3 regions of the Rhodoligotrophos appendicifer genome follow, and region 1 is predicted to be linked to each of the others. Evidence: riboswitches for the same ligand, from Rfam matches in the RefSeq annotation. Region 1 holds a riboswitch; each other region holds the start of a gene.
What was found. A riboswitch is a leader RNA that binds a small molecule or an ion and turns the genes downstream of it on or off. The one in region 1 is predicted to bind cobalamin.
Positions count from the first base shown of each region.

Region 2: it holds a riboswitch for cobalamin, as region 1 does, so the genes downstream of both, FKM97_RS27280 (DUF1636 family protein) here and FKM97_RS14865 (TonB-dependent receptor plug domain-containing protein) in region 1, are expected to answer to the same signal.
Region 3: it holds a riboswitch for cobalamin, as region 1 does, so the genes downstream of both, FKM97_RS02205 (CbtB domain-containing protein) here and FKM97_RS14865 (TonB-dependent receptor plug domain-containing protein) in region 1, are expected to answer to the same signal.

Region 1 covers NZ_VHKL01000006.1:164,764-175,499, reverse strand. The annotation lists gene FKM97_RS14885 (class I SAM-dependent methyltransferase) at 1-53, opposite strand, end outside; gene FKM97_RS14880 (polysaccharide deacetylase family protein) at 179-1,132, opposite strand; gene FKM97_RS14875 (GlcG/HbpS family heme-binding protein) at 1,229-1,747, shown strand; gene FKM97_RS14870 (alpha/beta hydrolase) at 1,744-2,697, shown strand; cobalamin riboswitch at 2,721-2,918, shown strand; gene FKM97_RS14865 (TonB-dependent receptor plug domain-containing protein) at 3,032-5,047, shown strand; gene FKM97_RS14860 (ABC transporter substrate-binding protein) at 5,137-5,886, shown strand; gene FKM97_RS14855 (FecCD family ABC transporter permease) at 5,895-6,905, shown strand; gene FKM97_RS14850 (ABC transporter ATP-binding protein) at 6,902-7,684, shown strand; gene FKM97_RS14845 (DUF6925 family protein) at 7,696-8,670, shown strand; gene zwf (glucose-6-phosphate dehydrogenase) at 8,760-10,226, opposite strand; gene FKM97_RS14835 (MurR/RpiR family transcriptional regulator) at 10,412-10,736, shown strand, end outside.
Region 2 covers NZ_VHKL01000013.1:26,895-37,630, reverse strand. The annotation lists gene FKM97_RS23440 (precorrin-8X methylmutase) at 1-449, opposite strand, end outside; gene cobG (precorrin-3B synthase) at 454-1,704, opposite strand; gene cobN (cobaltochelatase subunit CobN) at 1,701-5,084, opposite strand; gene cobW (cobalamin biosynthesis protein CobW) at 5,106-6,167, opposite strand; gene FKM97_RS27280 (DUF1636 family protein) at 6,164-6,607, opposite strand; cobalamin riboswitch at 6,679-6,887, opposite strand; gene cobU (bifunctional adenosylcobinamide kinase/adenosylcobinamide-phosphate guanylyltransferase) at 6,939-7,457, shown strand; gene cobO (cob(I)yrinic acid a,c-diamide adenosyltransferase) at 7,459-8,070, shown strand; gene FKM97_RS23405 (cobyric acid synthase) at 8,075-9,532, shown strand; gene cbiB (adenosylcobinamide-phosphate synthase CbiB) at 9,516-10,508, opposite strand; gene FKM97_RS23395 (M81 family metallopeptidase) at 10,563-10,736, opposite strand, start outside.
Region 3 covers NZ_VHKL01000001.1:465,515-476,250, reverse strand. The annotation lists gene FKM97_RS02235 (DUF4286 family protein) at 1-208, shown strand, start outside; gene FKM97_RS02230 (AMP-binding protein) at 226-1,878, shown strand; gene FKM97_RS02225 (NUDIX hydrolase) at 1,994-2,638, shown strand; gene FKM97_RS02220 (SDR family oxidoreductase) at 2,684-3,394, opposite strand; gene FKM97_RS02215 (hypothetical protein) at 3,461-3,931, opposite strand; gene FKM97_RS02210 (CbtA family protein) at 4,109-4,855, opposite strand; gene FKM97_RS02205 (CbtB domain-containing protein) at 4,868-5,077, opposite strand; cobalamin riboswitch at 5,080-5,245, opposite strand; gene FKM97_RS02200 (histidine phosphatase family protein) at 5,299-5,862, shown strand; gene FKM97_RS02195 (SLC13 family permease) at 6,014-7,786, shown strand; gene FKM97_RS02190 (dihydrofolate reductase family protein) at 7,827-8,225, shown strand; gene FKM97_RS02185 (YciE/YciF ferroxidase family protein) at 8,386-8,889, shown strand; gene FKM97_RS02180 (hydantoinase/oxoprolinase family protein) at 9,121-10,736, shown strand, end outside.

The DNA.
Region 1 (10,736 bases):
TTGCTTGCCCCCTGCCAGCCCTTGATCCGACGCTGCCAAAGCAGCGCCGGCATGCCGATATCACAACAGTCGATTGTACAAAGGGGTGTTTCGACCTGAGCTTAATTTTGGCTTATGCGCCCGTCAGCTCCAGGCGGCGAACGATTGGGTCAGGGATCACCTTTGCCAGTCCGCACGATCATGGCTGGGACGGGGATGCCCGCAGGATGGCTTCCACATCGGTGAGCCAAACCAGATCCTCCTTCTGGAAGGCCTGCAGGACACGGCGCAGGGCCGCTGCACCTGCCGGGGTGCCCACCACGAAAGGATGGATGCCGATCGCTACGACGGTCGCCTCGCGGGTGGGATCGGCCTTGGCCTCGCGGACCAATTCGCCGACATAATCGATCCACAAGCGCTCCAGATCGGCGGCCTCCTTAAAACGGGAGAGATACTGGCCCATATCCACCACGGTGGGCGGGTAGGGGATCAGCAAGAGAGACGTGGGCTTCGTTTCCAGCGTCGAGAGAATATCGGAGTCCATTCCATCGAGCGAATAGCGGATCCCTTCGGCTGCGGTTGCGGCGAAAGTCTCCGCATTGGGATAGACGCTCGGACTGGACCAGCCGATGCTGCGGATGCCTGTCTCCATCTCGATGAGGTCGAGGGTCTGTCTGATATAGGCGCGCTGGGCCTCCGGACCCTGTGACAAAGGGAGCAAGTCGGTCGAGTTGTTCATGCCGTGGGCGACGATCGGCGCGTGGGGCACGGCGGAGCGCAGTTTCTTCCAAACGCCCGGCTGTTGCAGGGGAAACTGGGCGTTGAGCGCCAGGCTCAGAGGAACGCCCATGTCCTGGAACAGTCGAGCCGTCCGAGGCAAACCCCAATTGATGGCGTATTGGCGGAAGGCCTCATCTACAATGTCGGGTTTGCGGCCCCCCATATCCGAGCGGAAGTTCGGCCCTTGATCATGGCCCCAGACTTCCACATAGAGCACGAAGCTGACAGCAACCTTCTTCTGCTCCGGCCATGATTGAACATGGAGGTCGCGGCGAGGGAGGCCGGTGATCCAGTCTTCATAGTTCTCGCTGCGAGCCGGTGCCGAGAGGACCAAGCAGGCGGCACAGAGTGCCAGCAAGGCGAACAGACGCATGACTCGGCTCCTTCGGGCAATTTCTTAAGGAATATTCGAAACCGTCTGAACAACTAGCATGGGTTGCAGTATAGCTGCCGCAGGGAGAATATTTTCATGGTTTACAACCGCCGCCTTCATGCAGCCCTCGGGATTGGTATGTGGTGCCTTGCAACGGGGTGCCTTGTCACGATGTCCGCACCGGCAGGCGCGCAGCTGATCACCCATCGGGATCTGTCGCTGTCGGCAGCGCTGGCCATCGCGACCGCTGCGAGCGAACACTGCAAATCACAAGGCTACAAGGTGTCGGTGGCGGTCGTCGGGCGAGAGGCTCAGCTTCTCGTGCATCTGCGTGGGGACGGCTCGCCGCCGCATTCCATGGAAAACAGCTACCGTCGAGCCTTTACCTCGGTCACCTACCGGCAAGCCTCCGGCAGCGTGGAGAAGCGGGTGCGGGCAGATCCCGGCGACAAGCTGGTGTTGCTCGAGCACATCATGCCGGCACAAGGCGGGCTGCCCATCCTCGTCGATGGCGATACGATCGGCGGCGTTGCCGTCTCCGGCTCGCCGGGCGGGGAGAAGGATGAAGCCTGCGCGCAGGCTGGCCTCGACAAAGCCGCGGAGCTGTTGAAATGACGGTGGTGATGCATCGCCGGCAATTTCTCTCCGGCGTTGCCGCGTTGAGTGGAGCGGTAAGCTTCGGCGGGGCTCCGTCGGCATTCGCTCAGCGGTCCACCGTCTTCCTGGATTACGACCAGACACAGCTGGATGAGGCCTATGACCAGTCTTATTGGGCGCCGACGCTCAACGAGCTGCAGCTTGACGACCGACGGGTCAGTGCGGAGGTGCGCTCGCGGATGCCGCCGCGCACCGAGCATTATGGTCCCGCCGAGATCGAGTTGATCGACATCTTCACACCCGCCACCGCGAAGGGCGCGCCGATACTCGTCTATTTCCACGGGGGCGCGTGGCTGTTCAACTCGCGGCTCGATGCGTCCTTTCCCGCCCCCACCGTGGTCGGACGCGGGGCGGCCTTTTTGGCGCCGGACTTCAACACGGTGAAAGACGTCCGGTTGCCGGTAATGATCGAACAGTGCCGGGAAGCGGTCGCCTGGACCGCTCGCAATGCCGGGAGCTTCGGCGGCGACCCTGATCGTATCTATATTGCGGGCCACTCATCGGGTGCGCATCTCACCAGCTGCGTGCTGATCACTGACTGGGAAAAGCGCGGGCTGCCTGCGGATACGGTCAAAGGCGCTCTGGTGATGAGCGGGATGTATGATCTCTATCCCGCTATGCTGTCGTCGCGCGGCCGATATGTCAACATCACCCCGGCCGAGCAGGCGGCCGCAAGTGCCATGCGTCATCTCGATCGAATCGCCTGTCCCGTTGCGGTGACATGGGCCGTCTCGGAGAGCCCCGAATTTCGCCGGCAATCGATGACGTTTGCGAGTGCGCTTGAGGGCATGGGGCGGCTGGAGAGCCGAACGGAAGTCTTTACCGCCAACCACTTCACCGAACCCAGGCAGCTCGACAGACCCGACACCCAGGTCAGCCGCGCCTTGTTCAACCTCATGAAGATCTAGGATTGACTCAGCGAGAGCGGCCGAACATTGTCGCCTGTGACGGTGCCTCTTTGAGGCTCAATAGGGAACACGGTGCGGGGCTTGCCCCAACGCCGGGACTGCCCCCGCAACTGTAAGCGGCGAGTTGTCCGTCATAGGCCACTGGAGCCAAAAGCTCTGGGAAGGCGACGGAACGACAACGACCCGCAAGTCAGGAGACCTGCCGTCAACCGTGGTCACACGCGATCACATCGGGCGGGGTGTCTCGGTGGGTAGGTCTGCCGTTCTCCATCCGGAAGCGGCGATATCTCGATCGCGGTGACGTGCCACAAGGCCGCGTGCCGCTCGAGGTTTCATGTTCCTGCTCATCGTCCGCAAGGACTCCGCACCGGAGTGCCTTTCAACTCCTTCCTGCCCCATACCCAACACTGTCGTCCCCATCCGGACCTCCGTGTGCGTGGTGCTCACCGCGTTGCTCGCCGGGATCGCCAGCGCCAAGGCGCAGGATGCCGATCTCACCTCTGGAGGCAATGTCGACCTGCCCGAGATCTCGGTGACAGCCAATCTCGTGGAGACGCCCCTTTCACAGGTCGGGAGCGCCGTCACCATCATCACCGGTGAGGAGATTCGCGAGCAGCAGATCAAATTCGTGTCCGAAGCATTGCGGCAAGTCCCAGGGGTCGCCGTCAATCGGACCGGGCCGGTGGGGCAGTTCACCCAGGTGCGGATCAGAGGCTCGGAGGGCAACCAGACCAAGGTCTTCATCGACGGTGTCGAGGTGAACGACCCCGCAGCCGGATCCGAATTCGACTTCGCGCAGCTGCTCGCCGACGACATCGAGCGCATCGAAGTGCTGCGCGGGCCGCAAAGTGCGCTTTATGGCTCGGACGCCGTGGGCGGCGTCATCAACATCATCATCCGGCGTGGCGAGGGTCAGGTGCGGACAGCGGCGCGGGTCGAAGGCGGCGCGTTCGGCACCATCGACGGCAACGCCTCGGTGAGCGGCGGCACCGACCGATACAGGTTCATCGCCAGTGCATCAGGATTTCAGACCGAGGGCATTTCCGCGGCGAGCACTCGGCTCGGCAACACGGAGAAGGACAGCTACAGCAACGCTACTGTCTTCGCCAAGGGCGGCTACAGTTTAACCGACACTTTGGATCTCTCCGCCGTGGTCCGCTATACGGCCAACAGGACCGATCTCGATTCGGAGATGTTCTATCCAAAATACGGCCATACGGGACCGGTCGATTCGCTCCAGGACGTGAAGGGCGAGCAATTCTTCACGCGCGCCCAGGCGCGACTTGTACTCCTCGACGGTCATTGGGAACAGATCGCCGGGTTCGCCTATACGGATCAGAACCGGGCCTATCGCGATCTTGATCCGCGGATGGTGACCAGCAGCTATGACGGCGAGCGCAGCCGGCTCGATTACCAGTCCAACCTCTTCTTCACCACGCCTTCACTCCTGGATGCGAGCCATACGCTGACGTTTGCCGTCGAGCGTGACGAGGACAGAGCGATCTCCAAAAGCATCTGGTCGAGTTTCGACGAGACGATCGGTACAACCGGCTTCGTGGGACAGTATCAAGCGCGTTTCTTCAAGGATCTGTCGATTACCGGCAGTGTCCGGCATGACGACAATGACGTCTTCAAGGATGCGACGACGTATCGAGCGACGGCAGCCTATGTCATCGCACCATCAGGCACGAAGCTCCGAGGCTCGTATGGAACGGGCGTCAAGAATCCGACCCTGTTCGAACTCTACGGGTTCACCAACAATTACCGCGGTAATCCGGACCTGAAGCCGGAGGCCGCCGAGGGATGGGATGCCGGCTTCGATCAGCCTCTGTTCGGCTGGGGGACACTCGACTTCACCTATTTCAACCAGCGGATCACTGACCTGATTACGGGATCCGGCCAGACCTCCATCAATCTGCCGGGCACGTCGAAGATTGATGGCGTCGAGCTCGGAGTCAGTGTCACGCCGATGGCAAACCTCACGGTGCGGGCGTCTTACACCTATACGGATGGTGAGGATGCCAATGGCGACACATTGGTGCGGCGGCCAAAAAACATCGCCAGTCTCGACGTCAATTATGTGTTCCTGGACAACAAGGCGCAGCTTAATATTGGCGTTGACTACAATGGTGAACAGAAGGATTGGGTCTATAACGCTGACTACAGCGAGCGTTACACCATAAATCTCAAGGATTATACATTAGTAAATATCGCGGGTTCCTACAAAATCAACGACAATCTGCAGTTCTATGGCCGTCTCGAGAATATTCTCGACCAGAAATACTATGAGGTTTGGGGTTACGGCACGTTGGGTTTTGGCGGATATGCCGGCGTCAGGCTTACCTTCTGATGGGAACATCAATTCAAAAGCTGTTGGCGGGGCTTGCTCTTATCTGCCTTGCATCGAGCGCCGCTGCGGCTCCGCAACGGGTCGTCTCAATGAACATGTGTGCTGACGAACTGGTGCTGCGGATCGCGGACCCCCGGCAGATCGTCTCCGTGACCAGCCTGGCTCAGGATCCGGCCAGTGCCAATCTGGCGGCGCCGGCGGCGCTCTTTCCTGCCAATCGGGGGCTGGCAGAAGAGGTCATCGCCCTCAGGCCCGATCTCGTGGTCGCGGGGAGATATACGACCCGCACGACTGTTGCCCAGCTTCACCGGAGCGGTATCGCTGTGATGGAGCTCGACGTACCAAGCAGTTTTGCCGAAACGGAAGCTCAGATCCGAAGGCTTGGTCATGTTTTGGGGCAGGGCGCGCGAGCGGAGCAGGTGATCGCCCAAATGACTGATCGCCTCAATGCCCTCAAACCCCCCGCGGAGAGCGGGCCTACCGCCATCGTCTATCAGCCCAATGGATTTGCAGCCGGCAAGGGCTCGCTCATCGATGCGCTGCTGGCGAGGGCCGGGCTACGAAATCTGGCCGCCGAACACAATCTCGAGCAGTACGGCGCCGTGCCGCTCGAAAAAATCGTTTCCATGCAACCGGATATTTTGATCATGAATGCAGAGGCTCACGACCCGGCCCTTGCATTGGAGATCCTGCGTCATCCGGTTCTGAAGGCTGCACCCACGTTGCGGGTCGTGAACATACCCACAAGGCTGTGGACTTGCGCAGGACCGGAAATGGTAGAGGCGGTGACCCTGCTGGCCACTGCCGCCCGGCAGGTTCAGTCAGACCGCCGGCGATGATGGCGGCCATGACGCAACGGCGCCGGGAGCTGCCTTATGCGCTGGTGATCGGTGGGCTCGCACTGGGCGCATTCGCCGTGTTCTGCCTGTCGCTCGAAGTCGGTTATGCCCCGTTGGACGTGGCTCAAGCTGTGGAGGATTGGAGTGCCAATCGAAACAGCCTCACTGCCATCGTGCTTGTGGAACTGCGGCTGCCACGCGCAGTGCTGGGTCTCCTGGTCGGCTTCACGCTTGGCCTCGCGGGTGCCGTAATGCAGGGATTCCTGCGCAATCCTCTCGCGGAGCCGGGCATCATCGGGGTTTCGGGAGCAGCCGCTCTCGGTGCCGTGATCATCTTCTATTTCGGCTTTGCCGCCAATCTGTCGCTGATGGTTCCCGTGGGCGGGATCCTCACGGCACTCGCTGCAGGCGCCATGCTGTTTGCGCTCGCAGGACGGGGAGCGGGCACCACGACACTCATCCTGGCGGGCATTGCCATCAACAGCCTTGGGGGCGCGTTGATCGCTCTGGCGCTCAATCTGTCCCCCAGCCCTTATGCGGCCATGGAAATCATGTTCTGGCTGATGGGCTCGCTCGCCGACCGGAGCCTCGAGCATGTCGCGCTCGCCTTGCCGTTCATGCTGGTGGGATGGGCGCTGCTGTTCTGGACCGGCAGGGGGCTCGATGCGCTCAGCCTCGGCGAGGACACAGCGACAAGTCTCGGCTTTCATCTGCCCTGGCTGCGGGCCGCGGTGGTCGGCGGCACGGCACTCTGCGTCGGGAGCGCCGTGGCGGTCAGCGGAGCAATCGGCTTCATCGGGCTGGTCGTGCCGCATCTCATGCGGCCCTGGGTCGGCCACGAGTCGCGGCGACTGTTGCTGGCGAGCGGTCTGGCCGGGGCGATCCTGACGAGCCTGGCCGATATCGTTGTGCGACTGGTGCCAAGCCAGCCGGAGCTAAAGCTGGGAGTGGTGACGGCCCTCGTCGGCGCGCCGTTCCTGTTTGCGCTCATCTGGCGGCTGCGCGGGGAGCACCCATGAGACTACAGGCCAATGATTTGAGCCTCACGCTCAAGGGCAGGCGCGTGTTGGACGGGATCAACCTGTCCATGGGACCGGGGGAAATGATCGGCCTAATCGGCCCCAATGGGGCTGGAAAATCGAGCCTTCTCTCGGTCCTGGCCGGGCTCCGCTCGCCTGAGAAGGGGACTGTGACCTATGATGGCCGCACAAGGTCGGTGCAAGGACGGCAAGAATTGTCGCGGCGCCTCGCCTATCTTGCACAATCGGCACCTGTCGAATGGGCCTTGAGCGTACGCCAAGTCGTTGCCCTGGGACGCCTGCCCCATCGCGGGCTGCTCGGCCCCCTTGATGCCACGAGGGACGCAGCAGCAATCACCTCGGCCCTGGCGATAACGGAGGTCACGGCGCTTTCGACGCGTCCGCTGCGCAGCCTGTCCGGCGGGGAACGGATGCGGGTGCTGCTGGCGCGCGCCCTTGCCGTCGAGGGCGAGGTGGTGCTGGCCGACGAGCCGACCGCGGGGCTCGATCCCTATCACCAGCTGCAGGTCATGGAGCTTCTGGAGGACACGGCCAAACGCGGTGCCGGTGTCCTCGTGGTGCTTCACGACCTGACGCTCGCGGCACGCTTCTGCAGAAGGATTCTGCTCATGCAAGAAGGGCGGCTGGTGGCCGACGGCCCGCCTGACGAGGTCCTCACGGAAGCCAGTTTGCGTCAGGTTTATTCGGTCATTCCGCTCATCGGACACGCGCATAACGAGCGCTTCGTCGTGCCGTGGCGACGAAGCACAAGACCTTAGAGGAGCTTCCCATGACTGACAGCGATGCGCATTTTCTTCAGATCATGCTCTCGAACCCGCGGACGGGATGGAGCATGGGCACGTTCGGTGCGATCGCGGAGTTCATCCGCGATGAAGCGGAGGCGGTGGAAATCGGGCCCCAGGGGGACTCAGTGGCCACAGCCCGGGGAGCGATCCGTATCGATCGGACGGCCGGGCTCAAGCTCTTTGCCTATGAGCTGCCTGCCAAGGACCCAGCCGGCTGGAACCACGCCGTAGCACTGTGCGTGCCGCAGGATCGCGCGCTCATGAACGGGCGGCAGGTCGTCACCGAACTCGGCGTCGACCGCCAAGCCATCCGAGCCGAGGATCAGGACGCCGTCTTGTTCGATATCGGCCTGGGTACAGCGACAGTCGATGTCTGTGTCCGGTCCGCGGATCCGTCCGTTCAAGCGAGGCTGCGCGCTGAGCAAGGTCGGTCAATCTTCGGAGCTGAAAGCACGCTGATGCGCGATATGCCAGCCTTGTCGCCGGCCCGCGTGTTCATCACCCGAGCAGGCCGAGCGGAGGTCATGCAAGCCGTGCCGGACACTCATGAGCGGAGCCCTGAAGGGCCCCATACCCATGTCCTGCCGCAGCTTCTGAAGCAAGGACGCACTCACAGCGCGAACGACCCCGTTCCCGAAGGCTTTGTTCCGTGTGCTCATCTCTACCCACCACATCCTTTGAAGGATTTGACGGGCGGCGGCACACCGTTCGATGCGAGAGCGCATGAGGCCTTTCAGGACATCCTGCGCGCCTATGGAGATCCATCGCTCGTCGCGCTCAAAACCGAAATCGAGGAACTGGTATGGAGCGGGGCCGGGCCTGAATATCTCGGATCCGTAAAGGGCCGCCACGCGCGTGCGACATTGCGCTGTACGCTGCGCCAACTGAGATATGAATCTCCTGCGGACTGCGAGATCCTGCGCCGCTGGACCGCTCAGTTCGAAGCCCCGACGGTCTAGAGGGTTGATAGAATTCTTGTACCTCCGCCATGACGGCCGGAACGACACTCGCGGATGGAGCGCTCACGCTTAGGGAATCTGAAAGCAGGTCAGGCCGGGGCAGGGGCGGCATCGCGCCAGACCCGCTCGAAGGGCAGGCGCCAAACATGGGGTGCGATCAGCTGGTGGATCGATCGCGGACCCCAATCACCCGGCTGATAGATGCGCACAGGCGGGGGATTCTCCAGGAGCGGCGTCGAGACCTCCCAGAGCCGCTCAATGCCCTCGGCCGTCGTGAAGAGGGTGTGGTCACCGCGCATGGCATCCAGGATGAGCCGCTCATAGGCTTCGAGAACGTCACCCACGAGGCCGGTGTCCGTCATGGCGAATTGCAGGCTCAGCTTATCGAGACGCATGCCGGGACCGGGCCGCTTGCCGTAAAAGGAAAGCGACATCTTCGAGGCATCGGCAAGGTCGAAGGTCAGGTGGTCCGGTCCTTGCGAGCTCACTCCGGACCCCGCCGGAAACATGCTCTTGGGTGGCTCGCGAAAGGCAATGGAGATGATGCGCTGCCCCTCGGCGAGACGCTTACCCGTGCGCAGGTAGAAGGGCACGCCTGCCCAGCGCCAGTTGTCGATCAGGCACTTCAGAGCGATGAAGGTCTCGGTATCCGACTCGGGGTCCACGCCCGCTTCGGAGCGGTAGCCGGCATATTGGCCCCGCACGACATTGCGGGGGTCAATCGGAAGCATGCTGCGGAAGACCTTGTTCTTCTCCTCGCTGATGGGGGCGGGCTCCAGAGACGTGGGCGGCTCCATGGCCATGAAACCGAGGATCTGGAAGAGGTGAGTGACCACCATGTCGCGAAAGGCGCCGGTCTGCTCGTAGAAGCCGGCGCGCTTGCCGAGTTCCAGGGTCTCGGGAACATCGATTTGGACGTGGTCGATGAAGTTGCGATTCCAGATCGGCTCGAACAGGCCGTTGGCAAACCGGAACGCCAGAATGTTCTGGGCCGGCTCCTTGCCCAGGAAGTGGTCGATGCGGAAGATCTGCCGCTCGTCGAAGACTTCGTGGAGACGCGCGTTCAGGCTCCTGGCGCTTTTGAGATCCGTGCCGAAGGGCTTCTCCATGACGATGTGGGAGCCCTCGACCAAACCGGCCTCGGCGAGCATGTGCACGGCGGGCAGGGCGGCACTGGGTGGCACGCTGAGATAATGGAGGCGACGGCTCTCCGTGCCCAGCTCTTCCCCGGCGGTCAGGACCGCCGCTCGGAGCGCTGCAGCACCCGCTGAAAGCGACACATAGTTCAACATCGCCGAGAACTCGGCCCAGACCTCCTCGTTCACCTTGCGGCTCGAGAATTCCTTCAGGGCCTGGCGGGCAAAGGCCCGGAAACCTTCGGCATCCATGTCGTCCAGGGAGACGCCAATGATGCGGCAGCCCGGAATGAAACCAAAACTCACGAGATGAAAGAGGCCCGGCAGCAGCTTGCGGCGCGACAGGTCGCCGGTGGCGCCGAAAAGGACGATCACCTGCGGATGCTGCGGGCCAACTCCGGGTATGATCTTGCGCGCCATTGCGTCCCCTCTTATCGCGTTCCCAGGATCTGGAGGCTGCCGCCGGCCTCGGTCAAGCGCAAATCATGCTCATGCCTAAGGCTTTGGCAGCGCCACCCGCGGCTGATGCCGGATCGGTTGCTGACATTTGCCTCATGATGGCCGATCTTCACGTGAACAGGATGACGACGCCAGGAAGGATGCCGATGCCCACAGATCTGTCGACACGCCCGAAGGTTCGGCCGCGCGACGAACCCTTCGGCACCCCGACGCTGCCCCGCATCCGACGCGCAATCGACCACATGCCGGACGGCCAATCGCGAATCGGCAAATATGTGCTGGACAATCCGGAGAAGATCATCCGCGCCTCGCTGGGGGAACTCGCTCTCCTGGCGCAGAGCGGCGAGGCCAGCATCGTTCGCTTTTGCCAGCAACTGGGTTATGGCGGCTTTCGGGAGTTCAAGATCGCGTTGGCGGCTGAAATCGCCACTTTGCAATCGCGGCCGGAGAGTTCTGGCGGCGATCGTCGAA
Region 2 (10,736 bases), on a different contig from region 1:
ATCATTTCCAGCAAATGGAAGAGCGCCGTTGGAGCGTTGCCGATAGCGACGAGAGAACCCTCCATCACATCCAACCAGAGGTCCAGAGCGGCTGCAGAACGCGTGTTGCCGATGCTGGCCGCATGAGACGCGACTCTTGGGTCATCAAGTGTGCATATAACCTTGTTTTCCGCCGGTAGACGCGAACGAGTAATTCCATGGGCGACCATTTTGGAATCGCAAAGGATGGGTTTTCCGGCAAGAAGGGCGTTACGCGCAGCGTCGTAAAAAGTCGGAGTGAAAGCAAGGTCCCGAGCTGTCTCCGTCAAACCGCAAGCGTGAATGATGCGTACGGCCACCCTGGCCTCTGCATCCGAGAAGCCACTAAGATCAGCCTCCTCTCGAATGGTCGCAAAAGACCTCCTATAGATTTCTGCGCCATCTCGAATGTAATTGTACACGGGCCGCATATGGTCAGCTTCCTCGCATCCGCTGCGCTGCTTGTTCAATATTCAGTCCGTGACTTTCGGGAACGTCAGTCGCGCGACCGTAGCGGACGAGGGAATATAGTCCGTCAAGGTTCCCGACCAGAGTAAAATCCGCCGCCGTTTGACGCGCACAGCCTTTGCCGCATGCGGAAATGTGCACACTGTTCCTTTCTGGAAGATCCAACGAAGCGATGAAATCAGCATCCTCCCTTGATCTCACCGTTGCGTTTGCACATCGCGGGCTACCAGGACAAGCGGCGATCTGGAGCCTGGGATCGCATGGTCTGGTTATCAATCCAGCGGACTCGGCCCAAGCCTTGACATGGTCTGCATCTGGCAAAGAAATTCCTGGAAAAACGAGGCTGCGCCATGGAGTGAGACCCAAGCGGCCCGCCCCTGCAGTCCGTGCTGCAGTTGCAAGGCCGATCATTTGGTCGGCGGAAATCTCTCCGTATGGGAGGCTCACTGCCAAATATCTCGGTGAATTGAAGCTCAACAATCCGGAAACGGAGACATTTGAGCCGCCTCGAGCATTCCGAGGTGAACACGGTTTCAGACCCGCTATGTCAAAGATCGCCCTCGTCCCGAGGCTCCCCACTAAGTCTCTCATCCGTCCAAACGGGTGATCATGAGAGGCGTTCACCCTTACGAATGCACGAGCCAAGGATGTGGCCGCCTCAGCCGCATCAGTTGCAGAACAGGTGGCAAACTCCGAAGATCCGTCAACCTCAATAGAGATAAGATCCCCGACGGCGCGTATCATGATATCTGCCCGAACGCCTGAGAGGGCAAGCGCCCCTCCGCCATCCACCAAAAAACCGAACTTTGGAGGCAGTGCAAAAAGATCAGGGTAGGATGCGATGGACGTTTCAACCGAAGATGCCAAAACATGAGAATTGAAGAGCGCGTCGGGATCGTCTCCGCCCAAAGGACTTGTCAACACATTGCGGATTTTCTCGCGCCGTGGATCGGCCGATCCCAAACCTAACGAGACAGCGAGTTCCGAAAAATCGGCCACTGTGGATGAGCTGAAGCCTCGAAATTGGAGATTTGCGCGGCTCGTCAATTCAACGATGCCGTTGCCATAGAGGGATGCGGCTTCAGCGACGGCAATTGCAGCCTCTATAGAAAGGTTGGAGCACGATGGCTTCAGCCGCACAAGCAGTCCGTCACCTGCGGGCATCGGCTCGAATAGAGTAGGGCACCATCCCTGACGTTTCGTGTCGGGTTTGGTCAAACGGACTTCCTCTCTTCAAGGAGCTTTACCACCGAATTTCGCCGAGGTTGCCACAAACCCCGACGTATCGCTTCATCAAAGCGCTCAATCATCGCCTGATGGGCGGCAGCATTTGACTTGCTCAAGAACTGGTTGACTGCATCACTTCCCAAGGTCTCTTCAAAGACTTGATCGAACTGGCGGTCGAAACGGTGGGAGAGAGTGGCAGAAAAGCCGAAGAGCCCATCTAATCCGCGCGCGATTTCTGCCGCGCCCCTGTATCCATGCCGCATCATACCAGCAATCCAGGCCTGGTTTGCCGCTCGCCCTCGCACCACCCGATTTACCTCTTCCTGGACGGTGCGGACCTTGGGATTCACAGGATTGATCATTTCCAAATGATACAGCGCGGGAGAACGTCCCATCTTCTCCGCGGCTGCGCTGAAACCGCCCTCGTGCGCAGCGAAATCCAGGCTATCGAGCAGGTCGACCTCACCGTGATCCTGCGGATGAACAAAACTGTCAGCTGTGTGAATCCGCTCCCGAAGCCCTACTGGATCATAAACAGCCTCGGCATTGCCGCCAAAAGCGAAACACGAGCTCTCGACGTAAGACTCGGCGAGGTCTTCCCGACTCTCCCACAGGCCACGCTGTAGCTGTTCGGCCGCCTGTACGCCGTATCTCCCTGGCGCATTGCCATAAATCCGGTGGGTCGCCGCTCTAAAGAAATCGCCTGCCAAAGGCCTGGCCACCGCAGCAACAGGATTGAAATCACTCGGCTCATCAAGACGCGCAACGGCCATAACCGCTTCATCAAACAGCTTCATCTGACTTGCAAAGACATCGCGAAACATGCCTGAGACGCGCAACGTAACATCCACTCTTGGTCCATCCAGATTTGCCATTGGCAGGATCTCGAAGCCTGTGACTCGGTTCGATCCATGATCCCAGGTGGGCCGTACGCCAAGCATGACAAGCGCCAGAGCAAGGTCTTCACCGCCGGTCCTGAGCGTTGTCGATCCCCAAACATTAATCACGGTCGCCCGCAGCCAATCTCCCTGATCCTGGAGGTGGCGACGGTTGAGCTCCTTCACAGATCGCTCGGCCAGCAGTACAGCAGACCTTGTCGGGATGGCCCTCGGATCAATCGTGTAAAGGTTGCGTCCTGTCGGCAGAACATCGGCGCGACCACGACTTGGAGCTCCGGCCGGACCTGGAATTATAAATCGGCCGTCCAAAGCTGCCAGAATGGCTCCTTGTTCAGCCTTTGCAGACTGTTCCAATCGTTCGTTCACCAATTCCAGGGGAAGCGCCGATGTCCTTGCAATCGTTGCTGCGAGACTACTCCGATGCTCTGGGCGGGGATCCTGGCCAAAGATGTGCAGTCCGTCTCTGATCTGTAGATCTTTGACGTCACATAAAAACGCATCAAGCCGCGTGAGCGCTTCTTCGTCCGGTGTCTCGGGTCGAACGCCGCTCTCCTCCAGCAACCCGGCTGATCCGGCGCGCTCCAGGATTTCCCGGCGCAAAAGGTTCATTCGGCGGCGGTCGAGTCCGTCCGCAGCCCCATATTCATCCAAGAGCTTCTCTAACTCGAGCGCGTTTCCCGATATGTCGGCAGCTCTCAAAGGAGGTGTCAAATGCCCGATCGTGACGGCTCCCAAGCGACGCTTAGCGACTGCCGCTTCGCCGGGGTTGTTAACAATAAACGGATAAATTACAGGAAGACCGCCCAACAGCGCCGTCGGTGCGCATTCCTTGGACAGAGCGACAGCTTTCCCAGGCAGCCACTCAAGGGAGCCGTGGGTTCCAAGATGAATCATCGCATCCACTGCTTGGACCGCTCTCAGCCACAAATAGAATGCTATATAGCCATGGCGGGGAGGTTGCTCCGGATCATGGTAGGACGCTTTTCGATCGAAGCTGCTCCCGCGATCTGGTTGGATGGCGAGGGTGACGGCGCCCACTTGAAATGTCCGGAAGCAAAATGCTCCGTCCACAAAGAATCGATCCTCATCTGCACCTCCCCAGGCTTCCATGACCTGACGCTGCAGCTGCAATGGAAACTCTTGGAAGAGTTTGAGATACTCGCAAAGCGTTAGCTTCGGGTTTGGAGGACCGGCAGTTAACACTTCTATCATTTGGGCAGAGAACGAATCTGCGCCAATCTCGCCTATGCCATACCCGTTTTCCGCCAGTAAATTCAGGATTGAATAGGCACTGGCTAGCGCGTCAAGTCCTACGGCGTGTGCAATCTGTCCCTTTGCCGCAGGATAGTCGGACAGCACCAGGGCGAGCCTCCGCTGCTTAGGCTGCAAACTGGACAATCGCGCCCAGCCCACGGCTCTCCGAACGGCAAGGTTTACGCCATCTGGATCGGCCGCATGAATTGTCCGGGTGAAGCCGGTTCCCGGAACATTCTCGCTCTCCGCTTTGAAAGATATGGCTGTCGTCAGAAGCCGGCCGTCCAGCTCCGGAAGGACGACATGCATTGCAAGGTCAGTCTCGGAGAGACCACGGGTTGACCTCTGCCACATCTCTTGAGATGACCCCGACAGGATCACCTGAAGGACTGGAACATTTGCCACATCCAGAGGTGAGCTGCCATTGTCGGTCCGGCGCGCAGCAAAGGCTGTGGCATTCAGAATTATGGAGGGACGCACCTCCCTCAAGACTTTGCTGATATACGCGGCACTCTCTTGCTGCTGGAGGCTCGTTACAAAATAAACGCGAACATTAAAATGCTGCGCCAACGCTGCGGCCAGCGTCGTGATCGGTTCGAGGTCTGAAGCAAGGAGATAAGCCCTATAGAAGATTAGAGCTGCAGATGGCTTGCCCTCCTCCACAGCCAAATTCAGTTGATATTCTCCCGCTGCGGGTAACTGTTGCGGCACCTGATCAGGATCGGGAGCCAAGCCCCCGAGATGCGCAGCATATTGCAAGGCTGCCAGAAGGTTCTCTTGTCCACCGAAACGAAAAAAATCCCGCAACCTAGAAAGGGCCGACGGTTGTAGGGTGGATAAGGCATTTAATCTGGCATCATCGATGTTGTCTCCGTCGAGAAGCGCAAGTGCGATGCCATGCGATTTACATAAACCGGATACTTCTGCTGCTCCATAGGGCCAGTAGTCCACACCGCCCAACAGTCGGACGATGACGCAACGGGCACTCCTCATCGTCTTCTCTAAATAGAGGTCCACCGACATCGGATGGCGGAGAGCCTTGAGATTTGCCAGCTGTAATGAAGGAAGTCCGTCGCGAGACTGCTCCCAAGCTGAAGCCACCGCTCCGAGATCTGAATCGGAAAATGACAGAAACACAATGTCGGCCGGCGACGGGTCGAGATCGATAACGGTGTCGGCCTCATCCAGGGATCTGGTCTCTCGCGCCAGGATATGCATGTTTTGCTTTGAGCGAGTTATTTATCGAACCGTGTCTTGCGCTTGGTCACCGACGATCATCGCCGCTATGCCTGACTTGTCGAAACCAGAGCGACCGATAACTACTATTCTTCCTGATCGGTCTTCGGACTTATCCCAAGGGCGATCGTATTGATGACGGAAGCGGCGGCCCACCCCCTGAATGAGAAGGCGAAGCGGTTTACCGTCTATCCCGATGAAGCCCTTTATTCTGAGGATATCATGAGCTTCAGCCGCCTTCTGAAGTTGAAGAAGAAGGGTCTCGGGAGCGCGCTGCTGAGGAACTGTCAGAATAAAACTATCAAAATCATCATGCTCATGATCATCGAGCCCGTCGTGATGAGAGGGTCGGGCGGCCAAGTCGTCCTCCACACCGGCACCCATGCCGAGGAGAATGGCCACATCTACCTTTGATTCCGTTGTCGTCAGGATCTTGATTGCGCGCGGAGTAGCCGACGCGATTTCACTCTTAACCCGGGACAGCGTGGCTTCGTCCATCAAGTCAATCTTGTTGATGATGATGAGATCCGCTGCGTTGATCTGGTCTTCATAGACCTCTTCCAGAGGATTGTCGTGATCGAGGCTGTCATCGGCCTGACGTTGCAGCGCGATGGCTTCGGGGTCATCGGCAAACCGTCCCTCAGCTACTGCGGGTCCGTCGACGACGGCAATAACACCGTCAACGGTTATCCGAGACCGCACGGTCGGCCAATCAAACGCCTTGAGAAGCGGCTTGGGCAATGCGAGACCCGATGTTTCGATCAAAATATGCTCAGGGGGCTCCGACCGGTTCAGCAATGCTTCCATCGTTGGCAAAAACTCATCCGCCACCGTGCAACACAGACAGCCGTTAGATAGCTCGACGATGTTTTCCTCCGGGCATGAGGTGATGCCGCAGCCCCGAAGGATTTCGCCATCCACTCCAACGGTACCAAACTCATTCACGATAAGCGCTAGGCGTCGGCCCCCTGCATTCTCAAGCAAATGCCGCACGAGCGTTGTCTTTCCAGCCCCTAAAAAGCCGGTGATGACCGTCGTTGGAATCTTCTCTGCCAAAATGTTCATTCGGTAAACTCCGTGTTCGGCAAGATCATTCCCGTGGAAGGCACTCTTCCGGCGATCGAGCTGTGCATTGAAGACGGTCTTCGAGACCTAAACACGTTGCCCGTCTCCGACCGCTGATAGGTTTCACAATAGGTCATCAGATCCGCAGCCATCTCCGCATTCAGGTCGCGCAGGAGATAGGTCCACTTTCCCGTGGCGGATATGCTTGCCGAGCAGGCGTGATCACAATTTGCCAAGCATGCCACCGGGCGCACTTCCACTGGCGCGTCGTCTCCGAAATCACCGGCAAGAGAGCGCATTGCTTCATAAAGCTGACGGCCGACAGCATTCTTTGCCTCAGCGTCAGCCGGGAGCGACGATTTGCAGGTCACGCAAATATGGAGTTTCGCTTTGGTCACTTTCTGATGCAGCCCTTCATCGCCGGTCGCTCGGGGTGGCATCAGTCGCGATGATCCAGGGGATCCCAGCATCAGATTCGATGCTGCCCGCCGCTGACACACCCCGTCCAGCTATCGGACCACATAGGACGGCAGGTCTCCTGGCTCGCGGATACAATCGCCTCTCGTACTTGCCTTCCCGACAAACTCGTCAGTGGCGCTAGCACAGGCTTTCCGCTTACAGTTGCGGGGGCAGCTTCAGCATGGTCGAAGTTCCCTTCAACGCCACTGAATTCCCTTTTCATCTTCCTAGTGTGGAAGAACCGTCCAAGGTTAGGTATGACCATTCTGACGGGACTGTCAATCCGCCAAGCTCCGACTTAGGTATACAGAGTTGCAAGTTGCAAACCTCCTCCTCACGCTTGTGCTCGGTGGTGCCCGTTCGGGCAAGAGCACTTATGCGGAAAAGTTGGTCCAGGACTCGCCAGCGCCGTGGTGCTATTTGGCGACTGCTGAGGCAGCAGACCACGAGATGCAGACACGGATAGATCAACATCGGTCGAGGCGAGGAGCAGGCTGGATCACTTTGGAGGCGCCAGTCGATCTGGCATTGGCCGTTCGATCAGTCCCTCTCACCCAAGCCGTCCTCGTGGATTGTCTGACCTTGTGGCTCACTAATCTGATGTTAGGAAATCATCGCCTCGAAAAGGCTTACGGGGATTTGGAGGGGGCGCTCAAGGCTCGAGAAGCACCCACGGTGCTTGTATCTAATGAGGTCGGGCTGGGGATCGTCCCCGACAATGCGCTAGCGAGATCCTTTCGCGACGAAGCGGGCCGGCTCAATCAACGAATGGCAGCGATCGCGGACCAGGTCATTCTTCTGGTGGCGGGTCTTCCAATGAAAGTCAAATGACGTGAACACATTTACCGATGCGGATCGCCATAAGGCAAAGATGGCAAAGCGCAAGGCGATCCAGGATGCGGAGGTTGCGTCCAAGACGATTGCTGAAAAAGGCCTTCTGATCGTTCACACGGGTCCGGGGAAAGGAAAATCGACTGCGGCATTCGGCCTGGCTCTCAGAATGATGGGGAATGGCGGCCGGGTCGGGGTGGTGCAGTTTATCAAAGGCGCTTGGTCGACTGGCGAGCGGGAGATGTTGACCCATTTTCGAGACCTCATCGAGTGGCACTCCATGGGGGAAGGGTTCACCTGGGAGACCCAGGACAGAGGGCGTGACATTGCTGCGGCTCAGGCTGCATGGGACCAAGCGGTGGCTCTCATGAAGGACCAAACCATCAGGCTGCTTATCCTGGACGAGCTCAACATCGTTCTTCGGTATGACTATCTGGCTCTCGCTCCCATCCTGACGGCGCTAACTGAACGGCGGGCGGATCTCCACGTTGTGGTGACGGGGCGCAATGCTCCGAAGGACCTCGTGGACATGGCTGATCTCGTCACCGAGATGGGGCAGGTGAAGCATCATTTCGCGGCGGGTGTAAAAGCACAGGCTGGAATCGAGTTCTAAGCCCATGGCCGCGATCATGTTCCAGGGCACCGGATCCAATGTTGGAAAATCGTTGATTGTGGCCGGATTGGCGAGAGCGTTCGCCAATCGGGGCAAAAGCGTAATCCCCTTCAAGCCGCAGAATATGTCGAACAATGCAGCCGTTACCGTGGACGGCGGAGAAATCGGCAGGGCGCAAGCTCTACAGGCAAAAGCGGCGCGTAAGCCATTGTCTGTGCACATGAACCCCGTTCTGCTGAAACCGCAAAGCGATATTGGCTCTCAAATTGTCGTTCAAGGAAAAGTGTGGGGGAACGCGACTGCGAAGCAATACCAGGCTTTGAAGAGTCAACTCATGCCGGCGGTCATGGATAGCTTCGCGCTGGTGCAAGCTCAGGCGGATCTCGTCCTCGTTGAAGGTGCGGGCAGCGCATCTGAAATCAACCTTCGTCAGGACGACATCGCCAATATGGGCTTTGCACGCGCGAGCAATACGCCGGTGGTGCTGGTTGGCGATATCGATCGCGGTGGCGTCATTGCCAGCCTCGTCGGGACCAGATCAGTCATCGACCCGCTGGATGCGCGACTGATCAAAGGATTCATCGTCAATAAGATGAGGGGAGACCGTAGTCTTTTCGATGCTGGGATGCGCGCAATCTCCAAGGCATCAGGATGGCCAGCGCTAGGGCTCGTTCCCTACTTTACCAGAGCGAAATTCCTTCCGGCGGAGGATGCCTTTGAACTCGAGCAGAGGCTGTCTGCATCGGCAAGGCCAGCGAAGCTCACCATCGCGGTGATCATGCTGCCTAGGATTTCGAATTTTGACGATCTCGACCCTTTGATCGCCGAACCTGATGTTAATCTCGTCTTTCTGAAGCCAGGGGAGGTGCTCCCCATTTGTGATGTTGTCATCCTGCCGGGATCAAAATCCACGATCTCCGACCTCGCGGAGCTCTTCGAACACGGTTGGGATATCGACATCAAAGCTCATGTCAGGCGCGGCGGCCGGGTGCTGGGAATTTGTGGCGGCTTTCAAATGCTTGGCCGGGAAGTCAGGGATCCAGAGGGGACGGAGGGTCCGATCACCCATATTGAGGGGCTGGGTCTGTTTGACTGCGTAACGGTTCTTAGGGGAGAAAAGCTGCTCAGGGAGGTGGAGGGGCTCGATCTTAAGGATGGCGTCCCATTCAAGGGTTACGAGATGCATATCGGCGAGACCCGCTTCGACGTTCCCCCTGATCGATTTTTGAAGTTCAGTGACGGGCGGGAGGACGGCGCAGTCTCTGCTCACGGTCGAGTGCAGGGAACATATGTGCACGGATTGTTTGCGCATGACGGCTTTCGGATGGCATGGCTTCAGTCTCTTGGACAGGCTCCGGAGCCTCGTTCCCATGAGGCAGAGGTGGATGCAGTTCTGGACGAACTCGCGGCCCATCTCGAGGAACATATGGACATTGATCAGATCCTCAAGCTTGCCAGGTGAGTCCCATCAACACTAATAATATTGCAGCCAAGCCAAGGATTTGGACGCTGCAGGCAAGGCGGTAGAGCTTCAGGGCGCGTCGGATATCACTTGCACTGGCTGCGCTGCGTCCGGCTCCCATCCAAGCATCGTCTGTGACACTGGCGCCATAGGTTTTCGGCCCGTTGAGCTGCAGGCCAAGTGCTCCTGCAAAAGCAGCCTCCGGCCACCCCGCATTCGGGGACCGATGACGGGAGGCGTCCCGCCGCACTGCTGTCCATGCGGATGTGGGATCCGCACCCTCCAGCATGAAACTCGCCAATAAAATCCATATGACGGACAGACGAGAGGCGGGCAAATTTATCAGGTCGTCGAGGCGAGCGGAACACCAGCCAAAGTCTGCGTATTTTGGGCTCTTATGGCCCACCATGCTGTCCGCCGTATTAATGGATTTGTAGAAAACCACACCAGGCAGACCAAAACAGGCGCACCAGAACGCGGGGGCTACGACACCGTCCGAAAAATTCTCCGCTAAACTCTCAATCGCCGCCCGAGCGACGCCCGCTTCATCGAGCTTCTGAGGGTCCCTGCCAACGATGCTTGAAACGGCTTGGCGCGCCGCAGAGAGACCCTGGCGGTCAAGAGCAGTTGCGACTGCCTCAACATGTTCATGCAAGCTTCGCTGTGCGAACAAGGTGGAACAGATTATTGCCAGAAGAGCCAGTGCGACTATCGGAGGCAAGTATTGGACCGCCAAGACCTGCAGGATCACTGCAGGAACCACGAAGATGAAGATGGTGAGCGCCGTAGCCGCGATACCGGCGAACCGCCGCTGGGTTGACCCTAAGGCTTCACGATTGAGAGACGCATCCAGAGACGCGATCAATTTACCGATCCAGACGACCGGATGGCTCAGTCGCTTGTATACAGAAGCAGGATAGCCCACCGCCGCTTCAATGAGTAATGCAGACACGGCGAGTATAAGCCACCAAACCATGAATGTCTTTCTTGATGGCGCATGCGCCTTGTGAAAGCATCAAGCCGTATGGGCTCATGAACTGAAAGGCCATTCGACCTTCGGCCAGAACACATTATTCAGCTTGGTGTAAGGTATAGTTGCAAAGTTCGAGTCCAGTGCGCCGGGCGTTGCGGCATAGATTATCTTCGCGCTGACGGGCGCGAAACCCGCATGAAAATGTTGGGTGGACTTCACGACAACGATCTT
Region 3 (10,736 bases), on a different contig from region 1:
GCTTGGCCTGACCTTACCGGCAGCGACGGAGCCCGAATGCCTGGTGATCGTAGAGGGTGAGGACACCAAGAGTACGACTGCCGCCATCGATCATTTGGTGGCACAGTTGAGGGCAATCCTCTCTAAGGATCACCGCTTGCTGACTGGGTCCTACTCCTTGCTCTACGCCAATCAGAGGTCTTTCCGGAACAACCAGGCAGGCTCGTGACTGCCGGAAGGGGATCAGTGCCTGAGACCGTCTACGATGCCTTCGTCGCGGTCGCTCAAGCGACACCCGACGCGCCTTGTCTTGCCGTACCATCCCGTCCCGGCCGGCCCTATCTTCCCGATGGCATGGAAGAGAGTTACGCCGCGGTGCGCAGAAAGGTCGATATCCTTCGTGATGCCTATGCGAGGCAGGGTTACGGCCTCGGACATCGCGTTGCTCTATCGCTCGAGAACCGGCCGCTCATCATCTATCACTGGCTTGCGCTGAATGCGCTTGGAGCGGCGATCGTGCCGATCAACCCAGACTTCGTGAAGGACGATCTTAGCTTCCTGCTGACCCATTCCGAGGCCGACTTGGTCGTGGCACTGCCGGAGCGCTGTGATGCCTTGAGGGCAATCACCCGCGAGCATGCAGGCGTCCCGATTTTTGCCGCGGATGCAGAGCTCGCCGCTCTGCCCATTGCTCCTCGTCCGGCAAACGCAGGAGGTCCGGGACAGGAGACAGAGTCCGCGATCCTCTATACGTCAGGTACCACGGGGAAGCCGAAGGGCTGCCGCATCTGCAACGATTACCTGTTCTTCGCGGGTGAACGTTACCTCGCGGCTGGCGGGTTGATGAGAATTACCCGAGGCCAAGAGCGCCTCTACAATCCTCTGCCGCTCTTCTATGCCAATAGCCTCGCCATTTCGAACATGGCCATGATCCTGTCCGGGGGCTGCATGATCTTCCCTGATCGGTTCCATCCCCGGAGCTTCTGGGCAGATATCGTCTCGACCGGGGCCACGATCATCCATTATCTCGGGTTGATCCCACCCGTCCTTCTGTCGCTTCCGAGCGAGCCCCAGGAAAGGGCCCACAGGGTCAGATTCGGTGTCGGTGCCGGCGTCGATCCCACCCAGCACAAGGCTTTCGAGAAGCGGTTCGGATTCCCTTTGATAGAAGTCTGGGGCATGTCCGAGGTCGCAATCTGTTCTGCCGAAAACCATGAACCCCGAAGGATGGGAGCCCGCTCGATCGGGAAGCCGCTGCCTGGAGTGGAGCTTGCCATTCTCGACGATGACGATAACGCCTTGCCCTGTGGGGTTCCCGGCGAGCTCGCGGTCCGACGCAAAGGCGGCAATCCGAGATCCGGATTTTTCGCGGGATACTACAAGGACGATGCGGAGACGGAGCAGTGCTGGCGGAACGGCTGGTTTCACACCGGGGATATCGCGACACGCAGTGAGGACGGCGGCTTCATCTTCGTCGATCGAAAAAAGCATATGATCCGTCGATCGGGTCAGAATATTGCAGCGGCTGAGGTGGAGCAGGTGTTGCTTTCCCATCCTGACGTCATGCAGGTTGGTATCATCCCGGCTCCTGATCCTCTGCGTGAGGAAGAGGTTCTCGCCTGTGTCGTGCTTAGGGAGGAAGCCGCTGCAGATGTTTCCACTGCAGAGAGCCTCGTGAACTTCTGCCTCCAGCGCATCGCCTATTTCAAAGCGCCGGGCTGGGTTGCCTTCTTCTCTTCGCTGCCCATGACGAGCACCCAAAAACTGCAGAAATCGAAGATTCTTGCACCTGGAAGCGGTCCTGAGAGTCTGAAGGATTGCTTCGATCTGCGAGGTCTAAAGACCAAAGAAGGGCGCACCAAATCCACTGTTTCCGACATTCCAGCAGCTAAGCGATGAGCTCTTGCTGGGACCCTTTTTTGAGAATACGCATCAGGCGAACACACCCATAGCCACGGCCCGTCGGCACCCACCAGCGCCTGCCGTGGACGCCCATCCTCGTGAGTCGATTGCCATGTTGGAGAAACCAGCGCCGCTCGATTGCTCTTATTCCGATATTTTTCGAATGCGGCTCAGCACGAGCCTAGGATCATTTCAAAGGCTCAACACCGAAGCGGTGGACCTGAAACGGGCCGCCGTAGGGATCGTTCTCGTCCAATTGGCGGGATCCGACGAGACAGCTTTCCTCCTCACCTTGAGGGCCTCCACACTGAGGTCGCATGGAGGACAATATGCCCTTCCCGGTGGCCGCTGTGATCTGGAGGAGACGGCGATCGAGGCTGCTTTGAGGGAAATTGAAGAAGAGCTCGGGATGGGGCTGACTCCAGATGACGTGATGGGGGTTCTCGACGATTATCCCACCCGCTCTGGCTATGTCATCACACCCGTCGTGTTCTGGGGTGGCGTGTCACCGGTGATCGTTCCCAACCCTGATGAAGTCGCTGAGATCTTCAGGATCGGCCTTCGTCAGATTACCCATGATGATGCCGTCAGGTTCATCACCATCGAACAGAGCGATCGACCCGTCGTCCAGCTCCTGATCAACGAGGACTATATCCACGCGCCGACCGCAGCCATCCTCTACCAGTTCAGGGAAGTGCTGCTGGGTCGGACCGTGCGCGTTCACGCTCTCGAGCAGCCCGTCTTCGCTTGGCGGTGATCTCGAGAGCGAAAGTCGCCTGGCACTACGGCAAAATTGATCAATTCACACGGAACGCGTGATACCGCCATCGATACGAATGTTCTGTCCGGTGATGTAGCCGCCGCGGTCCGATGCAAGCAGTGCGATCAATTCGGAGACCTCTTGCACCGTTCCGTAGCGGCCCATCGGTATGCGATCCTTGAACTCCGCCTTTTCCGGCAAACTGTCGATGAAGCCGGGAAGAACGTTGTTCATGCGGATGTTGTCCGCCGCATATTTGTCGGAGAAAAGCTTCGTGTAAGCGGCCAACCCAACCCTAAAGACGCCTGAGGTGGGGAATACGGGGTCAGGTTCGAAGGTCGCGAAGGTCGAGATATTCACGATCGAACCGGATTTCTGCTTTTGCATGATGGGTGTCACGAGCCGAGTCGGGCGGACGGCACTCAGAAAATATACGTCCATCCCCCGATGCCAGTCGTCATCCGTCAGCTCCAAAACTGGTCCGCGTGGGCCATGGCCAGCACTATTGACCAGCGCATCAATGCGGCCCCAGCGCTGCATCGTCTGATCGATGAGGCGCTTCACGTCCTCCTCGGATTGGTTCGATCCGGTAACGCCGATGCCGCCCAGTTCCTTGGCCAAGGCCTCGCCTTTTCCGGAGGACGAGAGAATGGCGATCTTGAATCCTTGCTCGGAAAGCTTGCGGGCCGCGCCGGCGCCCATTCCGCTGCCTCCTGCGGTCACAACGGCAACTTTGTCGGTCATCTCGCTCAATCCCTCAATTCTGGTGATGTGTCAGTCTAATACCGTGATCGGGCGCTACGCTCGAACGGGTTGGGCTCAATTCTTGCGCGACCGGCCCAGCCGCAGCATCGCAGCCCCTGCGCAGGAGGATGCCAAGAGCACACCCCCAAACAGCACAAGGCTCGGTGGATGGGTGAAGACATCGGCCCATGCCGGAGGAACGACCTCCGCCGTGTTGAAGCTTCCGCCGCTGTGAACGCAGAGGGCGAGAGATGCATTCCTCCTCAACATGTCGAGTTCAATGGCCCCTGCCAGTGTGACTGCAGCCTGATTGTTTCCATCTTCCGTGAGGTGGAGAAGCAGAGCCTTGAGCGCGGCCAGATAGGCGTGGGAGCAATGATTGAAGGGACTGTTCTCGTCTTCAACACTGCCTGGCACTATGCCCCACAGGCAGTAGCTGTACTGGATGTTCGCGTAGTTCAGCAGCCGCCTGAAGGTCTCGTCGGTTATCGACTGACGCGATGCGACTGCGAGGATTGCGCTCCTGTGGTCGGCGATAACGGCCATCTGACCGTGCGTGAGATTAGGGACGGGCAGGCCGGAATGGTTCTGCGCCCCGAGGCTGTGAGCACGGGCTGAGGGCACAGAAACCATCAAGAGCAGGAGGATACTCAGCAATCCTGGTAGAAGCCGGGCCCAAGCGCCCGGCGAATTGACATCTGGCTTTCCCGCCTCCTGCATACCCTAGCGAAGGGCCGGGCGAGGGGCGTATCGGCTGCTTGAACGATCGGCCAGCGTCCGTTCCGCCAAGATGCCAAAGAGAATACCAAGGACGGTCCACAAGATCGCGTGCATGCCGATGGAAGCGAGACGAAAGCGCCAGAGCACCAAGGCGGAGAACTGCTCGGGAACTTCATTGATGTCGGGCATGGCGTACTGGACCGCTGCGATGACGGCGACAAAGAACAGGCCCCCTGCAAGGGCTGCGTTCCACGCCCCTTGCGAGGTCCAAAGGCGACGCGTAATCGTGACTGCTGCGGCCATCGTCAGCAGAGAAACTACGAGCATGATGAAGAAGAGCTGTGTCCGCGCGCCGATCGTGTCGGGGCTGCCGACGGCTGGGGGATTGGGCGCGTATTTCAGGTCTGGCACCAGGACCATGGCGATGAATGCACCCAGCGCAAGCAGCGCTGCAGTGCCCCGGGCGCTGAGAGAGCTGATCCTGCCATAAGTGAAGGCGAAGACCAGGGACAGAAGTCCGCCGACCGCCGCACCATAGATCACAAGTCCGGTAAAGAGGCCGATGCCTGCCTGCGTGGCACGGCTGACCAGCTCCGGCTCCGAAGCATCGGCTTCGGTCGCGCTCATGAGTTCTTCAAAAGCGATTGCGTGATCAATCTGGGGCTCGCCATAGAAGCGGGCGAAGCCAAAGGCAATAATTCCGGCGATTACGCCGGCTATCATGCCGCGCAGTAAAAGACTTCCAACCATGTCGGGCGCTCCTCAGTGGCAGGGAAAACCAAGGAGATGGCGACCATCGTGAAGGAATTCGTGTATGTAGCCGCCTGAGAAGAGAGCCGTTGCACCATCTTCCGCACTGATGAAATAGAGCGCGATCAGAAGAACAAGCCCGGCAAAGACAGCCCAAGGCATAATTTCGCCGACGGGCAAAGGCGCGGGACGAACATGCGGTTCAAGTGCGATATCGGCCATATAACTGCTCCTGGGATACTGCGTCCCGTCTTAGAGGCATCGACTTCGATCAGGGGTCTGACTTCCGGAGCGGAGGCGAACCGCTTAGGTTACAGTGGCGCGACCGTATCGGATTTTCACCGATTTCCCGTCTCTTAGGTAGGAGGAACAGTATCGATGGAGGGGAATCCTGTCAATCTGATCAGCTTTAGAACCATCGATCGTCATTAGCAGGGATCCGTATGTCCGCTCGTCTCACCTTTATTTGCCAGGGCACCACTGCGGCGGTGAAGAGCTCAGCCTTTCCGAATGACGAGCCGCTGGAGGTTCGCGCCATGGAGGCCGCCGGCGTCCTGGGAAAGGAGCCCCTGCGTGCCACCGTGGCCTATAGAAGCCCTGCTGTGGCGGCGCTTCAGACTTCTGAGGCTCTTTCTCTCGATGCCCTGCCGGTCGACGATCTCAGGGATTGCGATTACGGTCGCTGGGCCGGTCGCAAGCTGGCGGACCTTCATACCGAGGATCCGGTCGCCCTGGAAAAATGGCTCAGGGATATGAATGCTGCTCCGCATGGCGGGGAGTCTCTATCCGCTGTGTGCCTGCGCGTGTCAGCTTGGCTTAAGACGCTCGTGTCTCGCCGTGAGCGAATCGTGGCGATCACCCACTCCGCAGTTATGCGGGCGGCCGTTCTGGACGTGCTCAACGCGCCGAGCAAAGCCTTCTGGCACATCGATATAGAGCCCCTCGGAGTTATCGAGTTTCGGAGCGACGGGAGGCGGTGGCATTTTCGGGCTGGAAATTTGCGCTAGCGTTCCTTCTCTTATCCCCGAAAAAAGAAAGGGGACCGGCCGACGCATTCTCCACATCGTCTCAGCAAGATTATAAGTATCGTGACCTTTTGTCGGGACTGATTCACGCCCTGCCGCGTTCAGCTCCAGCCAATGATTTAGGAGCGGCTCGGTGACATTCGATCAAATCGCGGCCTTTGCCACCATCGCGATCATGATGGCTCTCATGGTTTGGGGGCGAGTTCGTTATGACCTCGTCGCGGTCATGGCGCTGCTGGCCGCCGTCGCCGTGGGTATCGTCCCGTATGACCGTGCCTTTTCAGGCTTCAGCGACGACATCGTGATCATCGTCGCCAGCGCTTTAGTCGTTAGCGCGATCATTTCGCGGACTGGAATCATGGATCTTGTTGTTCACAGGCTGTTTCCGCAGGTCCGCAGTGTTCCGACGCAGCTCTTCCTCTTGGTGACGACTGTTGCTGTGCTGTCTGCGTTCGTGAAAAACATCGGTGCTCTAGCAATCATGCTCCCGGTGGCATTCCAAATGGCGAACCGATCGAAGGTGTCGGTCTCCATCTTCTTGATGCCCATGGCATTCGGCGCCTTGCTCGGAGGCCTGATGACCTTGGTCGGCACGTCGCCCAACATCATTGTCTCGCGGCTTCGAGAGGAAATGACAGGCACGCCGTTCAGCATGTTCGATTTCACCCCCGTCGGGGCAGCCCTCACCGTCGCCGGCATCCTCTTCCTGGTCGTTGGCTACCGCCTGCTGCCCCTCCGGTCAGGCGGCGCAGGTGGTGTCGAAACTGCCATCGATATCAAGAATTACATGACTGAAGCGCTGCTGCCTTCCTCCTCAAAAATGGTGGGAAAGACGGTCGCTGAACTTCAAAAGCTCTCCGGCGGCGATGCAAGAATCAATGCCATTGTCAGAAAGGAGAAGGAGCTGCCCTCTCTGCCGGATGCCCAGTTGAGGGAAAACGACATCATCATGATCGAGGGAAAGCAGGACGCCTTGGATCGCCTGATCCTGCAAGGGGGCCTCCAGCTCTCCAGCGACCGCCTTCTCGAGGTGGATGAGGCGGAGGATGAGATCGATTCCATCGAGGCGGTGATCAGCGAAAATTCGCGGTTGGTGGGTCTGTCCGCCAAGGACATTGGCATGTTCGAGGTGTTTAGAGTCAACCTGCTAGCCATCAGTCGGCAAGGTACCAAGCTGCGAGATCGCCTGGGCTCCGCGGCCATGCGGGCCGGGGACGTCATCGTCCTGCAAGGAAATTCGCGCCTGTTGCCAGAGGTCCTCCGGGAGCTCGGTTGCTTGCCACTGGCGGAGAGATCGATTCGGCTCGGTAGCGTAAGGCGCGCCTTGATCCCCGTGGCCATTCTTGCCGTGGCCATTCTTCTGACCGCCTTCGGCATCGTCCCCGTGAGCATTGCATTCTTCGGGGCGGCCGCCTTGATGGTGCTGGCGCGCGGAATTCCTTTGCGTGATCTCTACGAAACCATCGAATGGCCAATCATCATCATGTTGGGGGCCCTGATCCCGGTGAGCGATGCGCTACGAACTACGGGCGGCACGCAACTGGTTGCCGACGCATTGTCCTCTGCGGCAATGCAGATGTCACCGATGGGCGCCCTGGCCTTGATCATGATCACCGCCATGGCCGTGACACCGTTTCTGAACAATGCGGCGACGGTGCTGGTCATGGCGCCAATCGCCGCGAGCTTTGCGACGCAGCTGCAGTTCAGACCCGACGCCTTCCTGATGGCCGTAGCGATCGGCGCAGGTTGTGATTTCCTCACACCCATTGGGCATCAGTGCAACACTTTGGTGATGGGCCCGGGTGGCTATCGCTTCGGAGATTATTGGAGGCTGGGTCTTCCGCTTTCTGTCATTGTCGTCATCGTGGGCGTCCCGCTGCTCCTCTTGTTGTGGCCGGTGAATTAGTGCGGTGCGCAGATGTCTGCGGAAGAGTGCAGGGGGGAGAATGCCTCAAATACGTGCAATGTGCGCAATCGGTTCGAGGGGACAGCTTGGCCTCAAGGGGCAACTGCCATGGGAAGGGCGCCGAGAACCTGAATTCGCTGCCGATGTCGCTCGCTTCTTCGAAGAGACTAGAGGACACGTCGTCCTCGCTGGACCGCAAACGACAAGCGCATTTCCTCCCTGGGCATTGAGCGATCGGACGGTCGTGGAATTACGGTCGTCGATGGATCCGGTCGAAACTCTGTCCAGATTTGCCGACAGGGTCGTCTATATCGGAGGGGGGCCAGCCGTATGGGACGTCTATGCTCCTTTCATCGAGCGCTGGGACATCACGAGGCTTCCCTATGACGGTGAGGCCGACCGCTGGTTCGATCCTGCATGGTTGACCCGCGGAAAGTGAGTCCCGGGGTGTCATCCAAGCCGCAAGCTTTGGAACCGCTCCCTTCGAAAAGCATTCTCAAAGGACATGGCAGCGTGAACGCCGGGAGAGGCGTTCGGCAACCGCGATTGCTCATGCATTTGCTGCCGCGGAGCCACCACCCTTTTACAGGAGACTTTCAATGGGACTGTTCACCAAAGACATCAAAACGATGGACGACCTCTTCGTGCATCAGCTGAAGGATATTTATTACGCTGAGAAGCGGATCGTATCCTCCCTGCCGAAAATGATCGAGAAGGCGACTTCCCCTGAGTTGAAGAAGGGCTTCGAGCAGCATCTCGAGGAGAGCAAAGGCCATGTTAAACGCGTAGAGCAGGTCTTCGAGATGCACGGCGTAAAGGCCGATGCGGTCACTTGCCCGGCAATCGACGGTATCCTCAAAGAGGCCGACGAGGTTGCAGGCGATGTGGCGGACAAGTCCGTCCTTGATGCGGCGCTCGTGGCGGCCGCTCAGGCGGTGGAGCATTACGAGATTACGCGCTACGGCACGTTGATCGCCTGGGCTAAGGAGCTCGGACGCGATGACTGCGCCTCCGTCCTGCAACAAAACCTCAAAGAAGAAAAGGCGACCGACCAAAAGCTTACGGAATTGGCAGAGCGCCGCGTGAACCGCGCGGCCGCCTAATCGTCGGAGGTGGAGGAGCGGTGGCGGACTCCGGTTCGCTGCCGCTTCTGTGATCATCTCGGAGCTGCATCTTTAGTCACAACAGCGATTCAAATCGCTGGCAATCTTGTTCGAGTGGCGTCTATTCTCCCGGCGTAAATTCCTTGCAGTCCCCCGTTGCACGATGAGCAGGATCTTCCTGCTGCATTGCAGAGCGAGGGATTTGTGTGTTGCGCTATGGAGAAATCGTTGATGCTAAAGACTGCGCGTGACGCAAAGGTGGGCGCCGATATCGGCGGGACGTTCACCGACATCGCGCTCGAGGTCGACGGAACGCTTCATTCCACAAAGCTTCTGACAACGCATGGCGCACCTGAACAAGCCATCATCAAGGGTGTGGTGGCCGTCGCCGAAATGGCCGGCATCGATCTCAAGCGTATCTCCATGGTCATCCATGGAACAACACTCGCCACCAATGCTCTAATCGAGCGGCGCGGAGCCAAGACGGCCTTTATCACCACCAAGGGCTTCCGCGACGTCATCGAGATGCGAACCGAAAATCGGTTCGAGCAATATGACCTCAACATCACCTTGCCCCCGCCGCTGGTGTCGCGCGATCACCGCTATGTCGTCGCCGAGCGCGTCGGAGCGGAGGGTCAGGTCCTTCTGCCGATGGATGATGGGGACGCCGAGCTTCTCGCCGATCACATCATCAAGGAGCGGTATCAGAGCGTCGCGATCGGACTGATGCATGCGTATGCGAATGGCAGCCACGAGCGGCGCATCAGGGAGATCATTCGCGCCCGGGATCCGGAGATCGCCATCTCAATTTCCTCCGAAGTCTCGCCGCAGATGCGGGAGTTCGAGCGTTTCAATACGGTCTGCGCGAATGCCTATGTGAAGCCATTGATGGCCTCTTATCTCAACCGTCTCGTGGGGGGGCTGGAAGAGGCGGGGGTCGATGCGCCGGTCTATCTGATCCATTCCGGCGGCGGCATCATCTCCGTCGAGAGTGCCGTCGAGTTCCCGGTCCGACTCCTGGAGTCCGGACCTGCGGGCGGTGCGATCTATGCCGCGGATGTCGCCGCGCGGTACGGCCTCAAACATGTGCTCTCCTATGACATGGGAGGAACGACGGCAAAGATCTGTCTGATCGAGGATCACAATCCCAAGACGGCGAAGACCTTCGAGGTTGCCCGGACCTACAGGTTCAAGAAGGGGAGCGGCATGCCGATTTCGATCCCGGTGATCGAAATGGTTGAGATCGGTGCCGGCGGCGGCTCGATCGCCCATGTCGACAGCATGCGCCAGATTCGGGTAGGACCGCAAAGCGCGGGCTCGGAGCCTGGTCCGGCCTGCTATCAGCGTGGAGGCAAGCTTCCGACGGTCACGGATGCAGACCTGCTTTTGGGCAGATTGGATCCAGATCATTTCGCCGGGGGCTCCATTCGCCTTTCCAGAGACGAATCGGTAGATGCGATCAGCAATGAGGTTGCGAACAAGCTCGGCATGACCGACGAGACGGCAGCCGTGGGCATCTGCGAGGTCGTGGACGAGAATATGGTCAATGCCGCGCGCGTCCATGCTGTGGAGAGCGGAAAGGATCTGGCGGGTTTCACCATGATCGCTTTTGGTGGCGCCGCGCCGCTGCATGCAGCCCGGCTCTGCGAGAAGCTCGGCATCGAAAGGCTGCTCGTGCCACCGGGAGCGGGTGTTGGGTCCGCGATCGGCTTTCTCCGGGCGCCCTTCGGCTTCGAGGCCGTGAGGAGTGCCTTCATGCGCCTCAGCGATTTCGATGCCGCCATAGTCAACCAGACGATCAAGGAACTGACTGAGACAGCAGAAAGCTTCGTTCGTGTGGGCGTCGA